Regions from separate parts of the Thioalkalivibrio sp. AKL9 genome, predicted to be linked through region 1. Evidence: riboswitches for the same ligand, from Rfam matches in the RefSeq annotation. Region 1 holds a riboswitch; the other holds the start of a gene.
What was found. Region 1 has a riboswitch for cobalamin ahead of D573_RS0108395 (TonB-dependent receptor domain-containing protein). Riboswitches for the same ligand answer to the same signal wherever they lie in the genome.
Positions count from the first base shown of each region.

Region 2: another riboswitch for cobalamin. It lies ahead of bluB (5,6-dimethylbenzimidazole synthase); the one in region 1 lies ahead of D573_RS0108395 (TonB-dependent receptor domain-containing protein).

Region 1 covers NZ_KB905109.1:138,554-150,242, reverse strand. Annotated here, with positions in the region: gene D573_RS0108400 (cob(I)yrinic acid a,c-diamide adenosyltransferase) at 1-542, opposite strand, end outside; gene D573_RS0108395 (TonB-dependent receptor domain-containing protein) at 546-2,360, opposite strand; cobalamin riboswitch at 2,501-2,747, opposite strand; gene D573_RS0108390 (hypothetical protein) at 2,835-4,733, opposite strand; gene D573_RS0108385 (cyclopropane-fatty-acyl-phospholipid synthase family protein) at 4,876-6,114, opposite strand; gene fnr (fumarate/nitrate reduction transcriptional regulator Fnr) at 6,405-7,136, shown strand; gene D573_RS0108375 (DUF2390 domain-containing protein) at 7,129-7,611, shown strand; gene D573_RS0108370 (DUF2058 domain-containing protein) at 7,683-8,252, shown strand; gene D573_RS0108365 (hypothetical protein) at 8,287-8,505, opposite strand; gene D573_RS0108360 (carbamate kinase) at 8,601-9,506, opposite strand; gene dcd (dCTP deaminase) at 9,538-10,104, opposite strand; gene apbC (iron-sulfur cluster carrier protein ApbC) at 10,132-11,223, opposite strand; gene metG (methionine--tRNA ligase) at 11,678-11,689, shown strand, end outside.
Region 2 covers NZ_KB905104.1:406-12,094, reverse strand. Annotated here, with positions in the region: gene D573_RS0102220 (histidine phosphatase family protein) at 1-330, opposite strand, end outside; gene cobT (nicotinate-nucleotide--dimethylbenzimidazole phosphoribosyltransferase) at 327-1,388, opposite strand; gene cobU (bifunctional adenosylcobinamide kinase/adenosylcobinamide-phosphate guanylyltransferase) at 2,199-2,720, opposite strand; gene D573_RS0102205 (cobyric acid synthase) at 2,717-4,201, opposite strand; gene cobD (threonine-phosphate decarboxylase CobD) at 4,201-5,208, opposite strand; gene cbiB (adenosylcobinamide-phosphate synthase CbiB) at 5,219-6,121, opposite strand; gene bluB (5,6-dimethylbenzimidazole synthase) at 6,118-6,891, opposite strand; cobalamin riboswitch at 6,985-7,249, opposite strand; gene D573_RS0102185 (cobalamin-binding protein) at 7,470-8,306, shown strand; gene D573_RS0102180 (iron ABC transporter permease) at 8,446-9,417, shown strand; gene D573_RS0102175 (ABC transporter ATP-binding protein) at 9,417-10,283, shown strand; gene D573_RS0102170 (hypothetical protein) at 10,289-10,654, shown strand; gene D573_RS0102165 (pirin family protein) at 10,740-11,588, shown strand.

The DNA.
Region 1 (11,689 bases):
CTGGCCGGCTGCCAGAGGACCTCTTCGCCGTTCTCGTGGCGCGCGAGCACGCGACAGAGCACAAACAGGAGATCCGACAGCCGGTTGATGTAGGCCAGCGAACCCGGGCGCAACGCCTCGTGGTGATTGAGCGCAACGAGACGCCGTTCCGCCCGGCGGCAGACCGTACGGGCGATATGACAATCGGCCGCGGCAGGCCCGCCGCCCGGGAGGATGAACTCCTCCAGGGCCGGCAGATCATCGTTGAAGGACTCAAGCTCCACGTCCACACGCTCCACGGAGGCATCCGGCAACGCCTGATGGCCCGGCACGGCCAGTTCCGCCCCCAGGTCGAACAGCTCGTGCTGCACCAGCGCCAGCGAGCGCCGGACCTCTTCGGGCAGGTCATGGATCAGCAACCGGCCGATCACGCTGTTCAGCTCATCCACATCACCGAAGGCCTCGACGCGATGCGAGTCCTTGTCCACTCGCGAGCCGTCACCAAGGCCGGTTCGGCCTTCATCACCCGTGCGGGTCGCAATCTTCGACAGTCGATTACCCATGGATCACCTCTGCTGATAGCGCAGTTTCACGAACGCGGCACGCCCCGGCTGGTTGTAGCCGCCCGCCGTCTCGTAGTCCTTGTCGAACACGTTCTGGACCGAAGCCTGAAGCTGCCATTCCGGATGGATCTGATAGCTCGCGCGCAGGTTCAGCAACCCGTAACCCGACAGGCGTACATCATTATCCTGATCGTCGAATGCCCGGCTCTTGGCGATCACCGAGCCGCCAACCGAGAAACGATCAAGCTGCCGATCCAGATCGAACCGCGCCGTCACTGGCGAGCGCCGTCGAAGTTCATTGCCCGTCTCACGGTCTTCGGCATCCATCAACGTCAGCGAAGCGCGGGAGACCCAGCGCGTACTCGCGTAACCCGCTTCCAGCTCGACACCCTGAACGCGCGCTTCATCGATATTTTCAGCCCGGAATGCAACCGGATCAAAACCGATCATCTGGTCCAGTTCGGTGCGGAAAATGGCGGCATCGGCATAGTAGGCCCCTTGCGTGTAGCGCGCCCCGACTTCGAAGGTCCGCGAATTCTCCGGCTCCAGGTCGGTGTTACCAAATCCGGGGAAATAGAGGTCGTTGAAGGTCGGTGCCTTGAACGCAGTGCCGTAGGACGCCCGCAGACGGAGCGGGTCGGTCATCTGATAACCCCAGGCCACCTGCCCGGTAACCTTGTCACCAAATTGTTCGTTGTCGTCGTAGCGCAGGCTGCCTTCCAGGTCATGCCGACCGAGGTCCACATGAATCACGGAGTACGCACCGACGTTGTACCGCGAATCTTCGTCGTAGTCGGTTGTACTTTCTACCCGGTCCTCGTACGCGTCGATGCCGGTAATTAAATAAACGTTATCCGCAATTTCGATATCGTTGCGCCAGTCGACCAGATCGCGCCGCGTATCGAACTGGGAAAAGAATTCACCCTCAAGAAAGTTATCCGATTCGTCACGACTGTGCCCAACAGCGAGCTCGGTATCCCAGCGCTGCGTCACGGGAATCCTTACGCCACCGCGAAGTGCGGCATGCACGAAGTCGGATTCATCCGGAGAGAAGATCGAGCCGCTGTCGAACTCCGTCGTTCCTTCCGAATACAGGATGTTTCCGAAGAATTCGACGCCGTTATCCAGACGGTGCGACACCTTGGTCGCCAACGAGGTGTTGTCGTAACCATCACGGTCGTCGTCACCGACACCGTCCTGCACGTTGATGCCGTCGGTCTCGAAGTGGCTGACCGAGAAACTGTAGTTCGTGTTATCGGTGCCGCCCGCTACGCCAACCCCCGCTTCCCGCGTATTGAAGCTGCCGCCTCCCACAAACGCGTTGACTTTCGGAGGCCCCTTGCGGCCTTCTCGGGTGAAGGTCTGCACCACACCACCAATCGCATCGGAACCGTAGATGCTGGTACGTGGCCCACGCACGATCTCCACACGCTCAATCGCCTCTGGCGGCAGAAACTGCCAGCTGGCGCCACCACTAGTGGCGGACCCCATGCGCACGCCGTCAATCAGAAGCAGCGTGTGGTCGGAGCTTGTCCCGCGGGTGTAGACGGAGCTGGTCTTGCCGAAGGCGCTGTTTTGGGAGGTCTCGATCCCGGCCCGCCCTTCCAGCAGGTCGGTGAACTGCTGGGGCTGCAGGCGTTCGATCTCTTCGCGGTCGATGATGGTCACCGAAGCGAGCGTCTCGTCCACTGTCTGGGCGATGCGCGAGGCGGTGACCTGGACGGTCTCCAGCGTCTGGGCTTCGTCGGTATTCGGTGTGTCCCCCAGGGCGGGACTGGTGGCCAGCAGGATGGCCGCGGAAAGTGCTGTGCGTTTCATTGTGTAGAGTCTCCCGGCGAGCCGCCCGCACGCCGTTGATTCGTCGGGATCGCGCAGACAGGGGGAGACAGACACGAGGGGGATCGGCCAGGACCGGCGAACGGCCCGGCACGATCATCCGCCTCGCATGCCCGCCGCATGCCGCGCGATCATTCCCTGGCCGGTCTCCGGGCTGACGAGCGTCCGGTGCGGCGCCTTCCCGAACATCATGTTCAGTGGCACTGGCCGCGACCATCAGAAACCGACGGACGGTCTCTCGCTCGATCACCGTTGCGGGGGCAGCGTCGGACTCGTCCCGAGGCCTTGCAGCCCGCCGGAGACTCACCGATCTTCCCGTTTAACCCGCCAAGCCAGGCCTGGTCGGGCACCGAGGAACGCAGCGAACCCTACACAGTTGGGTGCAAAATTACCAGCCTCCAACCCACCCACCAGGCGCTCTCGCATGACGCTGGCAGGCTCGCGTGTCGCCGCCGATCAGCGGCGGCGCCGTTCCTCCGCGTACAGGTAGCGGGTCCCGCGCTTGAGCAGCAGCCCCCAAGCCTTGTCCTGCAGCATGGCGTCGAACTCAGGCGAGCGCTCGGCACGCAGCGCCACCGGGTGCGACTCGTCCCCGGTATGGGTCGCCAGCATCTCCAGGCGCTCGCGATTGGCCCCATAGTGGCTGACCAGAAAATCGCGCATGGAGTCACTCAGTGGCAGGTTGTAGATGCGCGTGAGGCGCAGCGCCAGCCACTCGGCCATGCGCCCGAGATCCTGCCGGACCTTGCGCACCATGGCCGAGCCCAGGCCTGCCTTGGCATCCGCGCTCATGCCCACGTAGAGCCCGCCCAGATAGGCCGCGGGGTTGGCATAGATCGCGCGCTGGATACTGGGATTCGTAAGATCCACCAGCGGCTCCATGATCAAGGCGAGCTGGATCCCGATCCGCTTGGCGGTCTCCGCATCCAGTGCCGAGCCGCCAAAGTAAAACAGGTCACCCTCGCGCTCGATCTTGAGTTCCTTGAGGAAAGAGCAGAAGTGGCTGGCCAGTTTCAGCTTCTGGTCGTCGGTCAGTTCGATCAGCTCCTCGCTCACCCGGATGCCGCGCACGCTGCGTTTGAACCAGCGCTTCTCGCCGCGCTTCTCCACCTGCGCCCGACGCAGGGCCTCCCAGCGTTCCACCGCGTTGGTGTAGCGGCTTTGCGACTGCATCAGGTGGTCGCGCGCCTCACGCAGGTCCTCGACTCGGCGCAGCGCAAGACCGAGGAGCTGCCCATCCGCGGAATTTTCCGGAGGTTCGAGATCCTCCAGTCGCTGCAGCGCCTCCAGCACCTGACGTCCCAGACTGACGATCGGCTCGCGCAGGGCCTGTGGATCCAGGCCCGACGCCTCGTGCTGGGATAGCAGGATGCCGAGCGAGCGCAGGCGGCTGACTACCCCGGCCTGAGCCACACGGAAGCGGTTGCCCTGGGATTCGAGGCGGTCCAGGGCCGCCCCGAGCTGCCAGCCCCCCGACCATTCGAAGCTCAGCCGCTTGATCTGGCGTCCGTTCACCAACTCGAAGGCGAGGACAAAGATCGCTTGTACGTCGTCGAGGGTGCAGCGCGCCAGGTCATCGGCGTCCGCGGCGGAGAACAGTCGATCCAGGAACTGATCCACCCGGCGCACACCGTCCTCCTGGGTTGGCGCCACGCCCCGCAGGCGGTCGCGCAGGAGGTCCGCAACCTCCGGCGCCTCGTGATGCAGCTTCTCCAGGGCCGCGAGCCGGGAGTCCTCGGTCGCATCCACCAGATCCGCGACGCGCGAGCGCAGACCCAGGCGACGATAAATCTCGATCTGCTCCGCGGCGGCCGCCAGGCTGGCATCGCCGGTCATCTCGCGCACCGCGACCGCCACGGCCTCGGGGGCGATATCCACTTCGTGCAGCAGGACTTGGGCTGCCTTGCGCCGACGCATGTCCGGGGTCATCTCGCCCATCGCCAGGTCGCGGGTGACGAACAGCAGATCCGGCAGCAAGTCGATGGTGTTGCGCAGCTGATCGCGCGAGCGCTCCTGGCGCTTGCCCCGTGTGGCATCCGCGACGAAGCGCGCGACCAGGCCGATGACCCCGAACAGCAGGGTGTAAACGGCAAAGAAGATGAAGTTCTGTGCCGGGGCGGCATGGCCGAAACCGAGGAAGTAGCCGCCCTGCATCGCCAGGAACGTGACTGGCCCGGCGGCCCACAGCAACTGCAGGAAGTTCAGCGACCAGGGAACACGCCGCGCGGTGGCGGCCACCTCGGTAATGCGGCTGCGCCCGGCCGCCTCGATCAGGACATGTTCCTGTGACGGTCCGCCGGCCTGCGGGCTTTCCTGGCCCTGTGCCTCCCTGCGTTTACGAAAGCGACCGAACACGCGCCCCTGCTCCGGAATGGGTGGTTACCGCCGGCATGGCCGCAACGTGACCACTAGTGTAGGGAATGCGCGTTCGGTTCGCCCGAGTTTTGCAGTACTTTCGGGATCGGCCCCGGATCGCTCCCCTCGCCTCGCCTCGCCTTCAGGCGGCGTCGCTGCGCTGTGCCCGGGCCTTCCCGGGCGGTGTGGAGATCACTTCGGGGGCATCGTCCCGATAGAGGTAATCGCGGGTCAGCGGCACCGCATCCTGCTGCTTGGCCATCTGCACGTGGAACACCACCTGATCCCACCAGCGGAAGGTGCCCTCGCAACTGGCCAGGTAGAACTCCCACATGCGGCAGAAACGCTCATCGAAGCGTTCGACGGCCTCGGCCCGCACCGTCTGGAAGCGGCGATACCACTCGGCCAGCGTCTCGGCGTAATGCAGGCGCCAGAACTCGATATCGGTGGTGCACAGCGGCGTGGGCTCCAGCGCGCCCATCACCTCGGACAGGGCCGGCGTATACCCGCCCGGAAAGATGTACTTGCTCAGCCAGGGGTTGGAGGTACCCGGTGGTTCCTGCCGCCCGATGGTGTGCAGCACCGCGATGCCTTCCGGCTTCAGCAGATCATGTACGCGCCGGAAGAACGTCTCGTAGTTGGGCGTGCCCACATGCTCGAACATGCCGACGCTGACAATGCGGTCGTACTGGTCGTCGTGTTCGCGGTAGTCCTGATAGAGAAACCGCACTCGATCCTCGAGCCCCCGACGCTTGGCCTCGTCACGGGCAACCCGCAGCTGCTCCTTCGACAGCGTCACGCCGTCTACCTGCACGTCGGCATGCTCGGCGAGATGGAAGGCCAGACCGCCCCAGCCGCAACCGATGTCGAGCACGCGCATCCCCGGCTCCAGCATCAGCTTCTTGCGCAGCATTGCGCACTTGGCCTGCTGCGCCTCTTCCAGCGTCATGTCCGGGCGCTCGAAATAGGCGCAGCTGTAGAACATGCCCTCGTCCAGGAACTGACGATAAAGCCACTCATCGACGTCGTAGTGATGGGCGATGTTCTGGTAGCAGCGCGCCACCTTGTTGCCCTGCTCGATCAGGGCCCGCAGCATGCGCACTGCAGGGTTGACCCGCTGCTTGAACATCGGCGCGAAGTTGCGCATGGCCACGTCGAGGAACACCTGCAGGCCCTCGGGGCCGGGCGACCACAGGCCGTCCATGTAGGTCTCGCCCAGCTGGAAGCCCGGGTCGCGCCCAATCTTGCGCAACGCCGCCTTGTCATGCACCTGCATGGTGACTTCCGGCGCGCCGTTCCCGAAACGCTGCTCACGGCCATCCGGATGCCGCAGCACGAAGGTCCCGTAGCGTATGTATTGCTCCAGTAACCGCTCGATCATCGCTCCCCCTGTCCTTGTTCTGGCAGTCGGGTCTCTCAGCCCCCACGCGTAATGCCGACCCTGACCACGCCGCAGACTTTAGACTCAGTCTAATTACCGATGGCCCGCATTGTCCACGCAGCCGTCGGAGGGAGGGGACCCCGAGTCATCTCGGGGCGCGACCCCCTGACCGACGGCAAAACCTTCTGTAATCGCCTACAACTCTTGGGGACAGTACCGCATTCCCGCCCCCGATGGCATACCCCGAAAATCGCTTTCCCCAACGTCGAAAAAACGGCTACCCTGCACCCATGACGCTACGACCCACTCAAGCCTGCCAGCACTGCACCCTCCGCCAGCTCTGCCTGCCTATGGGCCTGCCCCAGGATGAACTCTGGCAACTCGACCAAATCGTCCAGCAACGCCGGCCGATCGCCAAGGGTGCGCCCCTGTTCACCATGGGGACCAAGTTCGAAGCGCTGTACGCGGTCCGCACCGGGGCACTGAAAACGGTGCTGATCTCCGATGACGGGACCGAACAGATCACCGGCTTCGCGCTGGCCGGCGACCTCCTGGGGCTGGACGCGATCCACTCCGGCAAGCATCCGGTCAGTGCCATTGCGCTGGAGTCCACCAGCGTCTGCGCCGTGCCCTACGGGCATGTCGACGACCTCGCCGGCCGCCTGCCAACCTTCCGCCAGCACATGATGAGCGTGATGAGCCAGGAACTGGCCCAGGACGAAAGCCTGCACGCCTTGCTCGGCCAACGTACCGCGGAGCAGCGTCTGGCGACCTTCCTGATCGCCCTGTCGGAGCGTCATCGCGCCCGCGGCCTGTCCCCCGAACGGTTCTACCTGCCCATGTCCCGGGCAGACATCGCCAACCACCTGGGCCTGACCCAGGAAACCATCAGCCGGTTGTTTACTCAGCTGCGCAACCAGGGCGTAATCAACCTGCACACCCGGGACCTGGAGATCCTCCAGCCCGACGGCCTGCGCAACACGGCCGGGGTCACCTTCACCTCCGCCGCGAGCAGTGCCTGAAGCCGGGGACACCCCGGAGCCGGCCACGGACTTCGACGCCTTCTGGGCATTCGCCGACGCACTGTGGGTCGATCGCACCGCTCGCGAACGTCTGATGCGCTGGCAGGACGAATTTGGCGTGGACGTGATGCTGGCGTTGTTTGCCCTGTGGTACCCGCAGCCCCTCGGACCCTCGCAATGGCGCGTACTGCGGCAAACGGCCCGGCGCTGGCAGTCATCCTCCACCGAACGCCTCCGCGCACTGCGCCGGCGGCTCCACACCCCCGAGCGCAACGCGCTCTACCGCGAGGTGCTGGCACTGGAGCTTCAAAGCGAGCGGCTCGCCGGCCTGCAACTGCTCGCGGAGGCCCGGCGCGTGGCGCCGCAGACCACCCCCGCATTCGCCATCGACCGCCAGCGCCGATTGCACACCCTGTTCCCCGACCTGCCGGACGCCGAGATCCGCGACGGATTGCGCGAGTTCACGGCCGCCTGAACAGCACGTGGTGCACGCAAGGCCGCATTCCGGCTATCCTCCCCGCACATTGACCGAACACGGCAGGATTCATGTCGGATGATCTGCGCAGCCAGCTCCTGAAAACGGGGCTGGTCGACGAAAAACAGGTTCGCCAGGCCAAGTCGCAAAAGCACAAGGCCCAGAAGGGGAACGCGAAGAAGAAGAAGGACCGCAACACGGGTCCGGACCCGGGCGTGGCCGAGGCGCGCAAGGCCGAGCAGGCCGAGCGTTCGCGACAGAAGAACCGCGAACAGCAGGAACGTGCCGAACGCCGGGCCCGCCACGCGCAAATCCGCGAACTGGTCAGCACCCACCTGGCGCCGATTCCCACCGGCGATTCCGCGCTGGATTATCACTTCCAGCAGGGCGGGCAGATCCGCCACCTCCCGGTGACCGCCGACCTGCAAAAGCGCCTGGCCGACGGCCGCGCCGCGCTTGCCGGCCTGGATGTGCGCCCGGAAAAGGGGTTCCGGGTCATCCCGCGCGAGACCGCCGACCGCATCCGCGAGCGCGATCCGGAATGGCCACTGGTCATCCCCGCCGAGGACGAAACCGGATCGGAACCCGCCCCGGACGACCCATACAAGGACTACGTGGTACCCGACGACCTCATGTGGTGACCCGCAGGGGAATCCCCGCAGGCCAGCGATCCAATCAGTCGGTTGCGCGCTTCACGTCCGCGGCGGGCATGCCGCTTTGCTGCGGGCGCCGCGCCTCGTCACTGGACATGTCCTGCGGCGTGATGCCGCCCTGCTCCAGGCCCTGGGCGGGGCCGGCCGACTCCTCCGGCTCGCCGCTGCCGCAGCCTAGCGCCAGCAGACCCACGGCCGTCAGACCGATCACCAGGGGGGCGGCTCGCTGAATCTCTCGCATCATCTTCACTCTTGATCCATGTGTACTCGAAGCCTGCAAACTCTGCGGCGGGCGTGCAACATCGAGTGTAACAGGCGGGGGTTCCGGCAAGGGCTTCAGGCGGCGCCCACCGGCAGGATCCGGGTCCCCGCCTGCCCGGCCAGGATAGCCGCGGCGTCCTCCAGCGAACCGATCCCAACCCGAATGCCGCCCTGGGCAGCGCGCCGTGCAGCCTCCATCTTGGGCCCCATGGAACCGCCCGGGTACGCCGCCGGCTCCACGGCCGTAACCAGAAGCGCCTTCAGGCGCCGGGCGTCCGGTGTGCCCCAGTCCATGTAGACGCCGTCGACATCGGTCAGCATCAACAACCTGTCCGCCCCGACATGCGCGGCCAGGCGCGCGGCCGTCAGGTCCTTGTCCACCACGGCCTCGATGCCGTGTAGACGCCCGTCGCCGTCACGCGCGACCGGTACGCCGCCGCCCCCGGCACAGATCGCCACCGACCCGCCATCCACGAGACTGCGGACGGCCTCCATACCCAGCAGGCGTTGCGGCTCCGGCGACGCCACCACCCGCCGCCAGCCCTCGCCGTCTGGTGCCACGTGCCAGCCGCGCTCGTCGGCCAGCGCGCGGGCGCGGGCCGCGTCCCAGGTCGGGCCAATGAACTTTTCCGGGTGGTCGAAGGCGGGGTCGTTCGGGTCGACCTCGGTCTGGGTGAGCAGACTCGCCACCCGGTCATGGCCCAGCGCGTTATGCAGCTCCCGCGCCAGGATGTAGCCGATCATGCCGTGGCTCTCGGCCCCGACCACATCCAGCGGCCAGGCGATGCGATCGCATTCCGCCTGATTGGCGAGCAACCCCACCTGGGGCCCGTTGCCGTGGGTGACGACCACCTCGTGCTCGCGCGCCACGGCCGCGATGGCTGCCGCCGCACGCTGGGCGTTGTGCTGCTGGGCCTCGGCCGAGGGGGTCTCGCCGCGTTGCAGCAGGGCGTTGCCGCCCAGCGCGATCACGATACGCATGGCGGGCCTACTCCGTACTTGAAGGGTTGGGTCAGGTGCGCGGAAGCGTGACGCCGCGCTGGCCCTGGTATTTGCCACCGCGGTCCTTGTAGGAGGTCTCGCAGACCTCGTCGGACTGCAGGAACAGCATCTGCGCCACGCCCTCGTTGGCGTAGATCTTGGCGGGCAGCGGCGTGGTGTTGGAGAACTCCAGCGTCACGTGGCCCTCCCACTCGGGCTCCAGTGGGGTCACGTTCACGATGATGCCGCAGCGCGCGTAGGTCGACTTGCCCAGACAGATGGTCAGCACATCGCGCGGGATGCGGAAGTACTCGACCGTATGCGCCAGGGCAAAGGAGTTCGGCGGGATAATGCAGCAGTCCGACTGCACGTCCACGAAACTGCCCTCGTCGAAGCCCTTGGGGTCGACAATGCTGGAGTTGATGTTGGTGAAGATCTTGAAGTGATCGGAGCACCGCACGTCATAGCCGTAGCTCGAGGTCCCGTAGGACACGATCCGCTGCTCGTCGCGGTAGCGGATCTGGCCGGGCTCGAAGGGCTCGATCATGCCCTTCGTCTCGGCCATCTCCCGAATCCAGCGGTCCGCCTTGATGCTCATTGGCCCTGTCCCTGGTGGCGCACCGGATCAGTTGTCCTGGATCACGATGTTGGGGAATTTGCTGCTGTAGTCCTTGGACTGCTCGGCCAGCTTGGCACCCGTGCGCCGTGCGATCTCGCGGTAGATCTCCGTGATGCGGCCCTCCGGGTCGGCGACCACGGTGGGTTCGCCACCGTCCGCCTGCTCGCGGATGCGGATGTCCAGCGGCAGGGCACCCAGCAGATCCACGCCGTATTCCTCTGCCATGCCCTCGGCGCCGCCCTGACCGAAGATGTATTCCTCGTGGCCGCACTTCGAGCAGATGTGGATGCTCATGTTCTCGATGATGCCGAGCACCGGCACCTCGACCTTCTCGAACATGCGCAGGCCCTTGCGCGCATCCAGCAACGCGATGTCCTGCGGCGTGGTCACGATCACCGAACCGGAGACCGGGATCTTCTGCGACAGGGTGAGCTGGATGTCACCGGTGCCCGGCGGCAGGTCGATGATCAGGTAGTCCAGCTCCTTCCAGTTGGTCTCGTTCAGGAGCTGCTCCAGCGCCTGGGTAACCATCGGGCCACGCCAGATCATTGGCGTGTCCTCGTCGATCAGGAAACCAATGGACATCGCCTGCACGCCGTGGCGCTCCAGCGGCTCCATGCTCTTGCCGTCCTTGGATTCCGGCTTGTCCTTGATCCCCAGCATGCGCGGCTGGCTGGGGCCATAGATGTCGGCATCCAGGATACCGACCTGTGCGCCCTCGGCGACCAGGGCCAGCGCCAGGTTGACCGCGGTCGTGGACTTGCCCACCCCGCCCTTGCCGGAAGCCACGGCGATGATGTTCTTGCTCCCCGCCATCGGCTTCAGGCTCTTCTGCACCGCGTGGGTCGTGACCTTCGTGCTGATGGTGACCTCGGAGGACTCGAGCCCGGCCACACCCGCCAGTGCACCCTGAATGGCGGCGCGCAGCTCGTCGTGGTACCCAGCAGCGGAATACCCCATCTGGATATCGATCGCGGCACGGGCACCGTCCACGCGAATGTCCCGGACCTCGCCGGCGGCGACCAGGTCCTGCTCGAGGTACTTGTCCTGAACGGTCTTCAGGGCGTTTTCGATCTGCTCTCGCGCGAGTTCGGCCATGGGTACGTGGCATCCGATGTTGGGAGTGATCGCGCGATTCTACTGGCCTCGGTGCACCACGCCAATGGCACCACGAGCCACCCGTCCTTTCCGTAGCCCCCCAGGCGCGAATCAAGGCAGGTGTCAAGGCCCTTGCGACGGTTTTATGCACAAAGGGCCTGAAGATAGGGAACATCGGCCAAGATAGGCGAACAAGCATCTAAGTCGCTGCACCATTGTTCTTCAAGATACTGTTTTCCCTGACTTATTATGTGTTGGTCGTTTTTTAACCAATTTGTCATGCGGCCTTGTGTGGCAAGGCCTGGCGACCGATTCCACCGGGTTGCCCACAGAGTTATCCACAACTTCTGTGGACAACATGCCGGAGCCCTTGGCACGCCTCGACAACCCGCGATCCAAACCCGACAATAGCGCCCCTGCACCCGCGCCCGGTGCCACCCAAACGAGCCAAGCAATGACCGATACC
Region 2 (11,689 bases), on a different contig from region 1:
ATCCTGCCAGAAACGGCCCAGTGCATCGGCGTCCGTCTCCATCAGCGCCGCCGCCGTGCGGCCTTCCCAGGCGCCGAAGTCGAGTTCGGCCAGGCGGTCGTCGACGGCGAGCGGTACACCGGCCTCTTCCGCAAACGCCTGTGCCGGGGCGCGGCAACGTATCAGCGGCGAGCAGACAATGCGATCCCAGACACTACCTCCGGCCAGAGCATCACGCATCGTGGTCCACCCGGCCTCGGTCAGCGGGACATCGCTGCCTCGGCCGCAGAAGCCGTTGCCAGTCGTTTCCCCGTGGCGCAGCAGGCCGATTTGGGCGTGGCGGATAGTCAACTGGCCTCTCCGCTGACACCCGCCTCTGCGAAGGTGGCCATGCCGGAGTGCAGCTCGCAGGCCAGGCGCAGTAGGGGCACGGCCGTGGCGGCCCCGCTTCCCTCGCCCAGGCGCATGCCGAGATCGAGCAGGGGTTCGGCCTCCAGCGCCGCCAACAGGCGCTGATGACCCGGCTCCGCCGAGGTATGGGCATAGAAGAACCAGTCCGCCGTGCCCGGGCACAGGCGCTCGGCCACCAGCGCCGCCGAGGTGCTGATGAAGCCGTCCACCAGCACCGGCAGACCGATCTGCCCCGCCGCGATATACGCCCCGGCGAGCCCGGCAATCTCGAAGCCCCCCAGACAGCGAAGGCTGCCGAGGGCATCGCCCCGCACGGCCGCATGGGTCTGGAGCGCCTGTTCGATGACCTCGGCCTTGTGCCGCACCCCGTTCGCGTCCAGGCCCGTGCCGGGGCCGGCCAGATCGGCGGGCGGCAGATCCAGCAGTGAACAGGCCAGCGCAGCGGCGGCGGTCGTGTTGCCGATCCCCATCTCGCCGCCGACGAACATCTGGGCGCCGCTGCGCCGGGCGCGTTCCGCGCACTGGCGGCCGGCGTTCAGGGCGCGCTCCAGCTGCGCCGGCGTCATCGCCGGCTCGCGTGCGAGGTTGGCGGTGCCGGGGCCCAGGTTCAGTTGCTGCACACCGCTAACAGCGGGCGGCTCCGTGACCGTGCCCAGGTTGATCACCTCGATGGAGGCGTCCAGGTACCGCGCCAGCACCGAGATCGCCGCCCCACCCGTCGCGAAGTTCGCGACCATCTGTGCCGTCACCGCTTGCGGAAAGCGCGAGATGCCCTCGGCCACCACGCCATGATCGCCGGCGAACACCGCGATGTGCACCTTCTCCAGGCTGGGCTTTTCCTGGCCCTGCATCCCGGCCAGGCGTTCCGCGATCGCCTCCAGTTGCCCGAGCGACCCGGGCGGCTTGGTCAGCTGGGCCTGCCGTTCAGCCGCGGCCTGCCGGGCGGCGGCGTCCAGGGTTGCCGGCGGCACCTGCAGCCAGTCACAGTCTTCGGTCACTTGTTGGTCCTCATTGGTCTCTCGTGCGCGCTCTGCCACTTTCCTTCATCCCGGCCTATGACTCCTCGCCATCCCGACCGGCTACTTCCCGTCATCCCGGCCGCAGCGAAGCGAAGAGCCGGGATCTCCCACGCGGGAACACCCCGACGTCTGCGCCACCTCTCACGACGAAGATCCCGGATAACCGCTGCGTGGTTTCCGGGATGACGACGTTGGGGGAGCATCCGAATGTCTGGAACTGGAATCCTGGCCGCCCGCCCATCTGTCATGCCGGCCCATTGCTTTTCGTGATCCCGGCCATCCATTGCCCGTCTTCGCCAACCACTTCCCGTCATCCCGGCCGTAGCGAAGCGAAGAGCCGGGATCTCCCACGCGGGAACACCCCGACGTCTGCGCCATCATCCCACGACGAAGATCCCGGATAACCGCTGCGCGGTTTCCGGGATGACGACGTTGGGGGGAACATCCGAATGTCTGGACCAGGAATCCTGGCCGTCCGCCCACATGACATACCGGCCCATTACTCCTCGCCCTCCCGGCCGTAAGCGGTTCCCTTGTTGTCATCCTGGCCGCAGCGAAGCGGAGAGCCGGGATCTCCCCACGCCAGGGGTACCCCCTGACGTCCGTGCCACCTGCCAACGGTGGAGATCCCGGATAACTGCTGCGCAGTTTCCGGGATGACGAGGGTTGGGTGACCGAAGGACGGCTGGGGTCGGGATGCTGCGGTGGTGCCGGCCTGCCGGCGTGCTTGTCTATGTGCCTCGAGGGCAGAATGCATCCTGGAGGGTGGAATGCATGTATGCCGGTTTGTCACAGCGGGTCTCCCTTGAGGACGTGCGGGAGGCCGGCGACGGTGAGGACGACGCGGTCCATCGTTGGGGCCAAGCGCTGGTGGAGCCAGCCGGCCTCGTCGGCGAAGCGACGGGACAGTGCGTCCATGGGCGTGATCCCCATGCCGGTTTCGTTGGAGACGAACACGAGAGTGCCTGGCAGGCGGGGCACAGCCTCGATCAGGGCCTCGCGCTCGCGCTCGATCCGGCCCTCGTCATCGGTGCACAGGAGCTGGGTCAGCCACAGGGTCAGGCAGTCCACCAGCAGGCACTGCTCGGGTCCCGCGGTCTGCTCCAGCGCCCGGGCCAGGCCCGTGCCCGCCTCGACGAGGCCCCAGTCTCCGGGCCGGTCGGCGCGATGGCGTTCGATCCGGCGCGCCATTTCCGCATCGTCCGCGCGCGCCGTCGCCACGTAGGTCACGGGCAGGCCGCTGGCCGCCGCCAGTTGTTCTGCCAGTCGGCTCTTGCCCGAGCGCACGCCACCCAGTACCAGGGTCTTCATGCGAATGGCTCCTTCGGTTCGGCTTGCAGAAGGGTCAGTATGTTTTTCATATCCAGGTGTTCTTCCAGAGAATCGGCCAGGCGCTCCAGGCCGCGTTCCCGCGCCGTTGCCAGGTCTTCCCCGGTCTCCATCCCGCTGCGCATCCCCGCCCAGTGCAGCAAGGCCTCGGCGGCGTCCGATGTATCGAACACGCCGTGGACATAGGTGCCGGCCACCGCGTCCTCCGCACTACGCGCGCCATCCGGGCCGTGTTCCAGGTGCAGTAGTGGCCGCTCCAGGCCCGGACCGGTCGTCACGCCCGCATGGATTTCGTAACCTTCTACGCCGGCTTCTCGGTCCAGTACGCGATCTCCGCGAACCCGCTCCAGGTGCTTCTCGGGTGCGAGCCGGGTCTCGATATCCAGCCAGCCCAGCCCCGGCGTGGAACCCGACTGGCCTTCGACGCCATCGGGATCGTGCACGGCGTGGCCCAGCATCTGGAATCCGCCGCAAATCCCCAGCACCTTGCCGCCATAGCGCATATGCCGCTGAAGCGCGGCCTCCCAGCCCTGTTCGCGCAGCCAGGCGAGATCGTCGCGCACGGACTTCGAGCCCGGCAGGATGACGAGATCGGCGGGCTGCAGGGATTCGCCTGGACCAACAAAGCGCAGGTCCACTGCCGGATGCAGGCGCAGGGGGTCGAAATCGGTGTGGTTGGAGATGCGCGGCAATGCCGGCACGGCCACCTTCAGCGCGTCGGCAGCCTTCTCGGGCATCGCCTCGCGCGGAAGGGCGTCCTCGGCATCCAGATAAAGCCCGTGCAGGTACGGGATCACGCCGAGCACCGGCTTTCCGGTTTCCTGTTCCAGCCAGTCCAGGCCGGGTTGCAGCAGGCCGATATCGCCGCGAAAGCGGTTGATCACGAAGCCCCGCACCCGCGCGCGCTCCGTTTCGCTCAAAAGCGCCAGCGTGCCCACCAGATGCGCGAACACCCCGCCCCGGTCGATATCCGCGACCAGGATCACCGGGCAGTCCACGGCCTCGGCAAAGCCCATGTTGGCGATGTCGCCGGCACGCAGGTTGATCTCGGCTGGCGATCCCGCGCCCTCGACGAGGACGTGGTCGTATTGTGCGGTCAGGCGGCCATGCGATGCCAGCACCGCCTCGCGCGCCACTGGCTTGTAGTCGTGGTAGGCCCGGGCATCCAGATCCGCCGCCGGCCGGCCGTGGATGATGACCTGCGCCCCCTGGTCCGAGCTGGGCTTCAGCAGCACGGGGTTCATGTCCGTGTGCGGGTCCAGGCCGCAGGCCGCAGCCTGCAGGGCCTGGGCGCGCCCGATCTCGCCACCGTCGGCCGTGACCGCGCTGTTCAGCGCCATGTTCTGCGGCTTGAACGGCACCACCGACAGCCCGCGCCGGTGCAGCACGCGCGCCAGTCCCGCCACCAGCACGCTCTTGCCGGCATCCGAGGTCGTGCCCTGCACCATCAGCGTCGTACCCATCAGGACGCCCCCAGCGCCCGTTCCAGGCGCTTCCATTCGTGTTCCTTCCCCGGCAGGCCAAAGCGAAGGCTACCCGGGTAATCAAATCGTCGGACCAGGATGCCCTGCGCGCCCAGGTGATCCTGCCAGCCAGCGGGATCGTCCACGCGGCACCACTGAAACAGCGCGGTGCCGCCGGCGGGTTCCAGCCCCTGGTCGCGCAGCAAGTCCGCCAGGCGCTGACCACGTGCCTGGAGCATGCCGCGTGTCTCGGCCTGCCAGGCCCGGTCCGACAGCGCCTGGGTGGCGATCCAGCGGGACGGTCCAGCAAGACCCCACGGCCCCATCCGGGCGGCCAGCCGCGTGCGCAGCGTGTCCTCCGCGATGACAACCCCCACGCGCGCCCCGGCCAGGCCAAAGAACTTGCCCAGCGAGCGCAGCACCACCAGCCCTTCGCGCGGCGCCTCCTTGGCCAGGCTCGCCTCGGGTGTCACGTCCATGAAAGCCTCGTCCACGATCAGCCAGCCGCCGCGCGCGGCCAGGGCCGCTTGCCACGCCAGCAGGTCCGCGCGGTCGAACCGTTGCCCGGTCGGATTGTTCGGGTTGACCAGCACCAGCACGTCCAGGCCGGGCAATGCAGCCTCGATCGAATCCCCATCCAGCGGGACGACGTCGTGCCCTGCCCCGTGCCAGGCCCGGGCGTGTTCGTTGTAGCTGGGCTCGAGGATGCCCACGCGCGAAGGGCCTTCCCGTAGCGCTGGCAGCAGCTGGATCGCGGCCTGGGAACCGGGCACCGGCAACAGCGCCCCGGTCCCGTAATAGGCGGCGGCCGCGGCCTCCAGGCCGTCGTCCGGTTCCGGCAGGCGCGCCCAGGCCCCTGGCGGCAGCTCGCCCGCGGGGTAGCCATGCGGGTTGATGCCCGTGGAGAGATCCAGCCAGTCGGCCTCGGGGATCCCGTAGCGCGCGGCCGCCTGACGGATACCGCCCCCGTGTACCTGGATCAGTGCCTTCGGCTCCGGCGTCTGCATCGATTGGGCCTCAGAACAGGACAACGACAATCACTCCGGCCACAATGAAGGCCATCCAGATGGCCAGCGCACGATCCAGCAGCGCAACCGCCTGGCGAATGCCTGCCGCGTCGGGCATGCGGCCCATCCCCAGGCGGGGTCGCCACTCGCGCTGCCCGCCATAGGGCGCCGCCCCCCCCAGGACCACGCCCAGCGCACCCGCCCCTGCGGCCATCACCGGCCCCGCATTCGGGCTCTTCCAGCCCGCGGCCTGCTCGCGCCAGCACTGCAGCGCGTCCCGGCCGCGACCGGCCAGGGCATAGCCCAGCGCCGTGAGACGGGCCGGGATCAGGTTCATCGCATCATCCAGGCGCGCGGCGGCCCAGCCAAACGAGCGAAACCGGTCATTGCGATAGCCCCACATCGCGTCCAGCGTATTCACCAGGCGATAGGCCACCACGCCCGGCGCCCCGGCCACCAGAAACCAGAAGATCGTGGCGAACAGCGCGTCGTTGCCGTTCTCCAGCACCGACTCGATGGTCGCGCCACTCACCCCGCGCGCGTCCAGGGCCGCCGTGTCGCGGCTGACCAGCATGCCGACACCGGTGCGCGCCCCAGAAAGGTCATCCTTTTCCAGGGCCTCGGCCACCACCTCCGCATGCTCGTCCAGGCTGCGCCAGCCGATCGCCAGCGTCAGGATCGCCAGCGTCAGAACCCAGCCCCAGGCCAGCGAGGCGCCCAGTGCGGCCAGCGCCACCCAGGGCAGGACCAGTGCCGCGAGGAGGAGCGCTCCGCGTGCACGACTGGGCGCATGCCAGCGGGATTCGGCCCAGGCCGCGAGCTGGCCGAATCCGGCCAGCGGATGGAACCGCCGTGGGTCGCCAAACAGCCGGTCCAGGATCAGGGCGCCGATCAGGATCAGAAAGGTACTCATGCCGGCCCGCGCCCGGATGCCCCATCCGGACCCGTGACGGATTCCCGCGCATCCGGGGACTCGGCCAGCTCGCACGGCGCGCCCCAGCGATCCTGGAACACCAGGTCTTCCAGGGGGCGCCGGGTATCCCAGCCCGCCGTCTCCAGCATCGGCCGGTCATAGAAGCGCTCCACATGCCCCAGGCACAGCACCGCGATCGGGTACCCGCCTTCGGGCATGTCCAGCCGATCGGCCAGCCAGTTCGGATCGAACAGGGAGACCCAGCCCATGCCCAGGCCCTCGGCGCGGGCGGCCAGCCACAGGTTCTGGATCGCACAGGCGGCGGAACAGAGGTCCATCTCGGGGAGCGTCCGCCGGCCCAGCACGTAGCGTTCGCGGCCATCGGTCAGGGACACGACCAGTAACTCGCCCGCCTCGCGGATGCCCTCCAGCTTCAAGCGATGCACGTCGGCCGCGCGCTCGCCACAGGCCTCCGCGGTGCGACCCTGTTCGTCCGCTGCATGGGAGTGGAGTGCCTCGCGCATCGCCGGGTCGGTAATGCGCAGGAAGCGCCAGGGCTGCATATAGCCCACGCTCGGCGCGCGATGCGCCGCCTCCAGCAGCCGCCGCAACACCGCTGGATCGACCGGGTCCGGCCGAAAATGGCGCATATCCCGGCGTTCCGCGATCACGCGATAGACGGCCGCAAGCTCATCTTGGGCAAATCCCGAACCCCCGGCATCAGCGCCCGGGCAGGAAGGGTTCTCATTGGCGGGCAACTCGGACTGCATCGGCTTACCGTCAGGGGGACACGACGCGGATGCAGAGGGATCGGGGTGCGGCCACAGGGGGCCCGCACCTACCGACCCTCGCCCACCGCGCGGTCGCAGAAACATCGTCCAGGCCGGTCTCCGGGCTCGCGAGGCCCCGGCAACCCGGGGCGGCAAGTCGCCTTCCCGGGCCGCGTTCGGCCCAGTGGCTTTCGACTTGTCGAGGGCCGAGCGGCCTGCGGAAGCACCCCTCGAACCCACTCGCTTACCGTTGCGGGGGCAGCGTCGGAATGGGGCTGCGGAGGATCTCGCGCCTGCACCGACTTCCCGTTTAACCCGCGCGATCAGTCGCCCGGGCACCTGGTAGCAAGCCACCAATCATACGCGGCAAGCCCACTGCCGACCAATTGACGCTCCGAGGCGCCGCAGGCTTGCTGCTATGATGCCCCGCTAGTCCAGCGCCAGGTGGCGGCTCCCCAGCCGGCTCGAAGGCGCTTGAACAATCAATCCAATGCGACTGTAAAATCATGCAATTCTTGACTCTCCGAACTCCACTGCTCGCTTGCCTCCTGGGCCTGCTCTCAACCCCGCTGATCGCAATGGCGGACTCGATCGCGGTCACCGACGACGATGACCGCGAGGTCCATCTGGAGCAGCCTGCCGAGCGCATCGTCAGCCTGGCGCCGCACATCACCGAGGTGCTGTTTGCCGTGGGTGCGGGGGACCGCATCGTGGGCGCAACGCAGTACAGCGATTATCCGCCCGAGGCGGAGGGCATCCCGCGGATTGGCGGTTACAGCCGGATTGACCTGGAACGGGTACTGGAAAGGGACCCCGATCTGGTGATCGCGTGGAAGAGCGGCAACTCCGCCTCCCAGGTCGAACGCCTGCGCGAACTGGGACTGCCGGTGTACGTATCGGAACCACGCAGCTTCGAGGGTGTGGCCTCGAGCATGCGGCGCATGGCCACGCTCGCCGGCACGCATGACCAGGGCGAGGCCGCGGCAGAGGACTTCCTGGGCCGAATGGACGCGCTCCGCGCCACGTACGGCGACCGGGACCCGATTCGCGTGTTCTATCAGGTGTGGGAGCAACCGTTGATGACGGTCAATGACGACCACCTGATCGCCGAGGCCATCGCCGTCTGTGGCGGTGTGAACGTGTTCGGCAATCTCGACCGCCTGGTGCCACGCATTGGCCGCGAAGCCGTACTGGATGCCGACCCCGAGGTCATCATCGGCGGCGGCATGGGCGAGGACCGCCCCGACTGGGTGGTCGCCTGGGGCCAATGGGAGGATATGACCGCGGTCCAGCGCGACAATCTGTTCTTCATCCCCCCTTCGCTCCTGCAACGCCATACCGGACGCATCGCGGAAGGCACCGCCCTGATGTGCGAAGAACTCGAACGCGCCCGCGCACGCCGTCCTGCCCCATGACCATGACGGTCCGCCTCGCAGTCTCTCGGAAAGGATATCGCGGGACACCAATGAAGGAGCGTTGTACGTGCGCTGAAGGCAGCGCTCCCGCCGTTCCGGCAACCTACCGCTTCGCCCGCCTGGAGCGGAGGGCTACCGCTTGACCCGTTCGTTCCTCCTGGCCCTGGGCGTGCTGTTACCCGCGTCTGTGCTCTCCGTTCTGGTGGCACTGGCCTACGGCAGCGTGCAGATTCCGTTCCCTGACCTGCTGAGTGTCTTCTTCGGCGAGGCCTCGCGACTGCACAGCACCCTGGTACTGGATCTGCGCCTGCCGCGCGCGCTGGCCGCGTTCGCCGCCGGCGGGTTGCTAGGCCTGGCCGGAGCGCTGATGCAGGTCCTGCTACGCAATCCACTGGCCGATCCCTACGTGCTGGGGCTCTCCGGCGGTGCCTCGGTGGGCGCCTTGCTGGCGATGCTGGCGGGGCTGTCCATGTTCTCGGTCTCGGCCGCGGCCTTCGTGGGCGCCCTGCTGTCCACCATTCTGGTGTTCGGCCTGGCCCACGGCACGGGCAGCTGGACCCCGACCCGCCTGCTGCTGACCGGTGTCGTGGTGGCCGCCGGCTGGGGCGCGATGATCAGTTTCATCCTCGCAGTCAGCCCCACTGCGGAGCTCCCGGGCATGCTGTACTGGCTGATGGGCGACGTCTCCCATGCCCGCAACCCCTACCCGGCCTGGGGCGTACTCGTGGTCGTCGCCCTGCTCGCCCTGCCATTTGGCCGCACCCTGAACGTCCTGGCGCGCGGGCCCATGCAGGCCGCGGCCCTCGGAGTGGCCGTACGCCCGGTGGAATGGACGATCTATGTGGTGGCGGCCCTGATCACCGCGACCGCGGTCACCCAAGTCGGCGCGGTCGGCTTTGTCGGGCTGATCGTGCCGCACATGCTGCGTCTGATCTTTGGCAACGACCAGCGCGTGATCCTGCCGGCCTCGGCCCTGGGCGGGGGCATCCTCCTCACCCTGGCCGACACCCTGGCCCGGACGATCATTGCCCCGGAACAATTGCCGGTGGGCGTCATCACCGCGATGCTGGGTGTCCCGGTGTTCCTGTTCCTGCTCTACCGGAGCCGCTGATGCCGCGTACACATCTCCCAGTCCCCGCGGCGACCCAGCCACACGACACGCCGGGCCTTGGCGCGCGCAGCGTCCACCAGGAACCGGGGCCCAAGACCCTGCTCGCGACGCATGACCTCGTCATCGACGTGCCCGAGCGGCCACCCGGTTCGCCGCTGGACCTGACGGTCGACCCGGGCCAGTGCTGGGGCATCCTGGGCCCGAATGGGGCCGGCAAGAGCACCCTCCTGCAGACCCTCGCCGGCCTGCGGGCCGCGCGTGCCGGAACCATCAAGGTCAAGGGACAATCCATTGCGACCCTCGCCCGCGCGGAACTGGCCCGTCGCCTGGGCCTGGTCTTCCAGACCCACCACGACGGCTTTCCCGCCACGGTGCTGGAGACGGCCCTGATCGGGCGCCACCCGTATCTGCGGCCCTGGGATATCGAGTCTTCCGAGGACTACGCCCGCGCCCGGGCGGCACTCGCGGCGATGGATCTCGCCGACCTCGAGGACCGCATGGTGGACACCTTGTCCGGCGGGGAACGCCAGCGCCTGGCGATCGCGACCGTGCTGACGCAGGACCCCAGCCTGCTCCTGCTGGACGAGCCCACCAGCCAGCTGGACCTGCATCATCAGGTGGCCGTGCTCAACCGCGTGCAGGCCATCGTCGGTCAGGAAAACCGAGGCGCGGTGTTGGTCCTGCACGACGTCAACCTCGCGGCGCGCTACTGCGATCACTTGCTACTGCTATTCCCTGACGGACAGGCGTGCTGGGGCCCCACGGCCACCATGCTGGTGCCCAGCGCACTGGAGCGCCTGTACAACCAACGCCTGAGCGTGGGCGAGGTGGACGGGCTGCCCGTGTTCCTGCCGCGCAACGAGTAGTCCCCATGGAATTCTTCCGCACCCTGCATTCCGACCTGGATGCCGAAAACCTGCAGCGAAGCCTCACCGTGTCCGCATTACCCGATGCCAGCGGCGCGATCGATACGCTGATCGCCGACGAGGGCCCCGATGCCGGCGTCGTGTACTGCCTGTGGGGCGAGTTTCGCGTCCATCGGGAAGTCATCAACGGTGGCGTGCGCTTTTCCCTGCCGGAATGCCCGAATGGCCTCGCCTGGACGTTGACCACGGGTCATCCGCCCGCCGCGCATGCCGTCATCCTGCACCTGACCATCAATCGCCAGGAGCACGACCCGGACTTCGTCGAGAGCCTCGAGGCGTTTGCCGATTCCTGGGAGCTCCCCGTGCCCTGACAGAAGGCTCCATGAAGGGAAACGATGCAATTTTCTTTTCGTTTCATGGTCGGTATGGTGCAGATCTGTTGCGAAGGAGAACGCCATGAACCCGACACCGCCGGACAGCGTGAAGACCTCTCATCCCACCCAGGACGGGGCCGGGGTGAAGATTCGGCGCATCCATGATTTTAGTGGCGGGCTGGATCCCTTCCTGATGCTCGACGAACTGAAGGCCAGCGCGCGCGAGGACTACATCGGCGGCTTCCCCTCGCACCCGCACCGCGGTTTCGAGACGCTGACCTACCTGGTCCACGGCGGCCTGACTCACGAGGACTCCATGGGCAACCAGGGCCGCGTCGAGGCCGGCGAGGCCCAATGGATGAGTGCCGGGCGCGGTGTGATCCACTCCGAGATGCCGCTTTTGGACGCGGACGGCCTGCACGGCTTCCAGCTTTGGGTAAATCTGCCCGCCGCGCGCAAGATGGACCCGCCGCGTTACCGCGACGTGCGCGCCGACGCGATGCGCCACCTGCCGGAAGACGACGATTCGCTGCGCTTCAAGGCCATTGCCGGCTCCTGGCAGACCAGCGCCGGGGACACCGAAGGCGCACTGCCGCAGCTCGGCGAAGGCGCCGCAATGGCCGATCTCACGCTACCGGCCGGCTATCGCCTGTCGCTTGCGGTGCAACTGGAAGATCGCGTGCTGGCCTACGTGTTCGACGGCGAGCTGACCGGCCTCGGTACGGGCCAACTGGGCGTCTGGCACGGCCACACCCAGGTCCACCTCATCGCGCAGCAGGATGCCCGGGTACTGCTGTTCAAGGGGCGCCCCCTGGGCGAGCCGATCGCCCACTACGGCCCGTTCGTGATGAACACCTCCGACGAGATCGAACAGGCCATCAGCGACTACCAGTCCGGCCAGCTCGCCGCCGAACCGGCCAGCATGGACTGAGCTCGAGCCAGCCCATCATCCAACAAGTTCCTCGCGCGAGTCCCCCTCTCCGTCATCCCGGAAATCGCCCAGCGGTGATCCGGGATCTCCCCGCGTAGCCC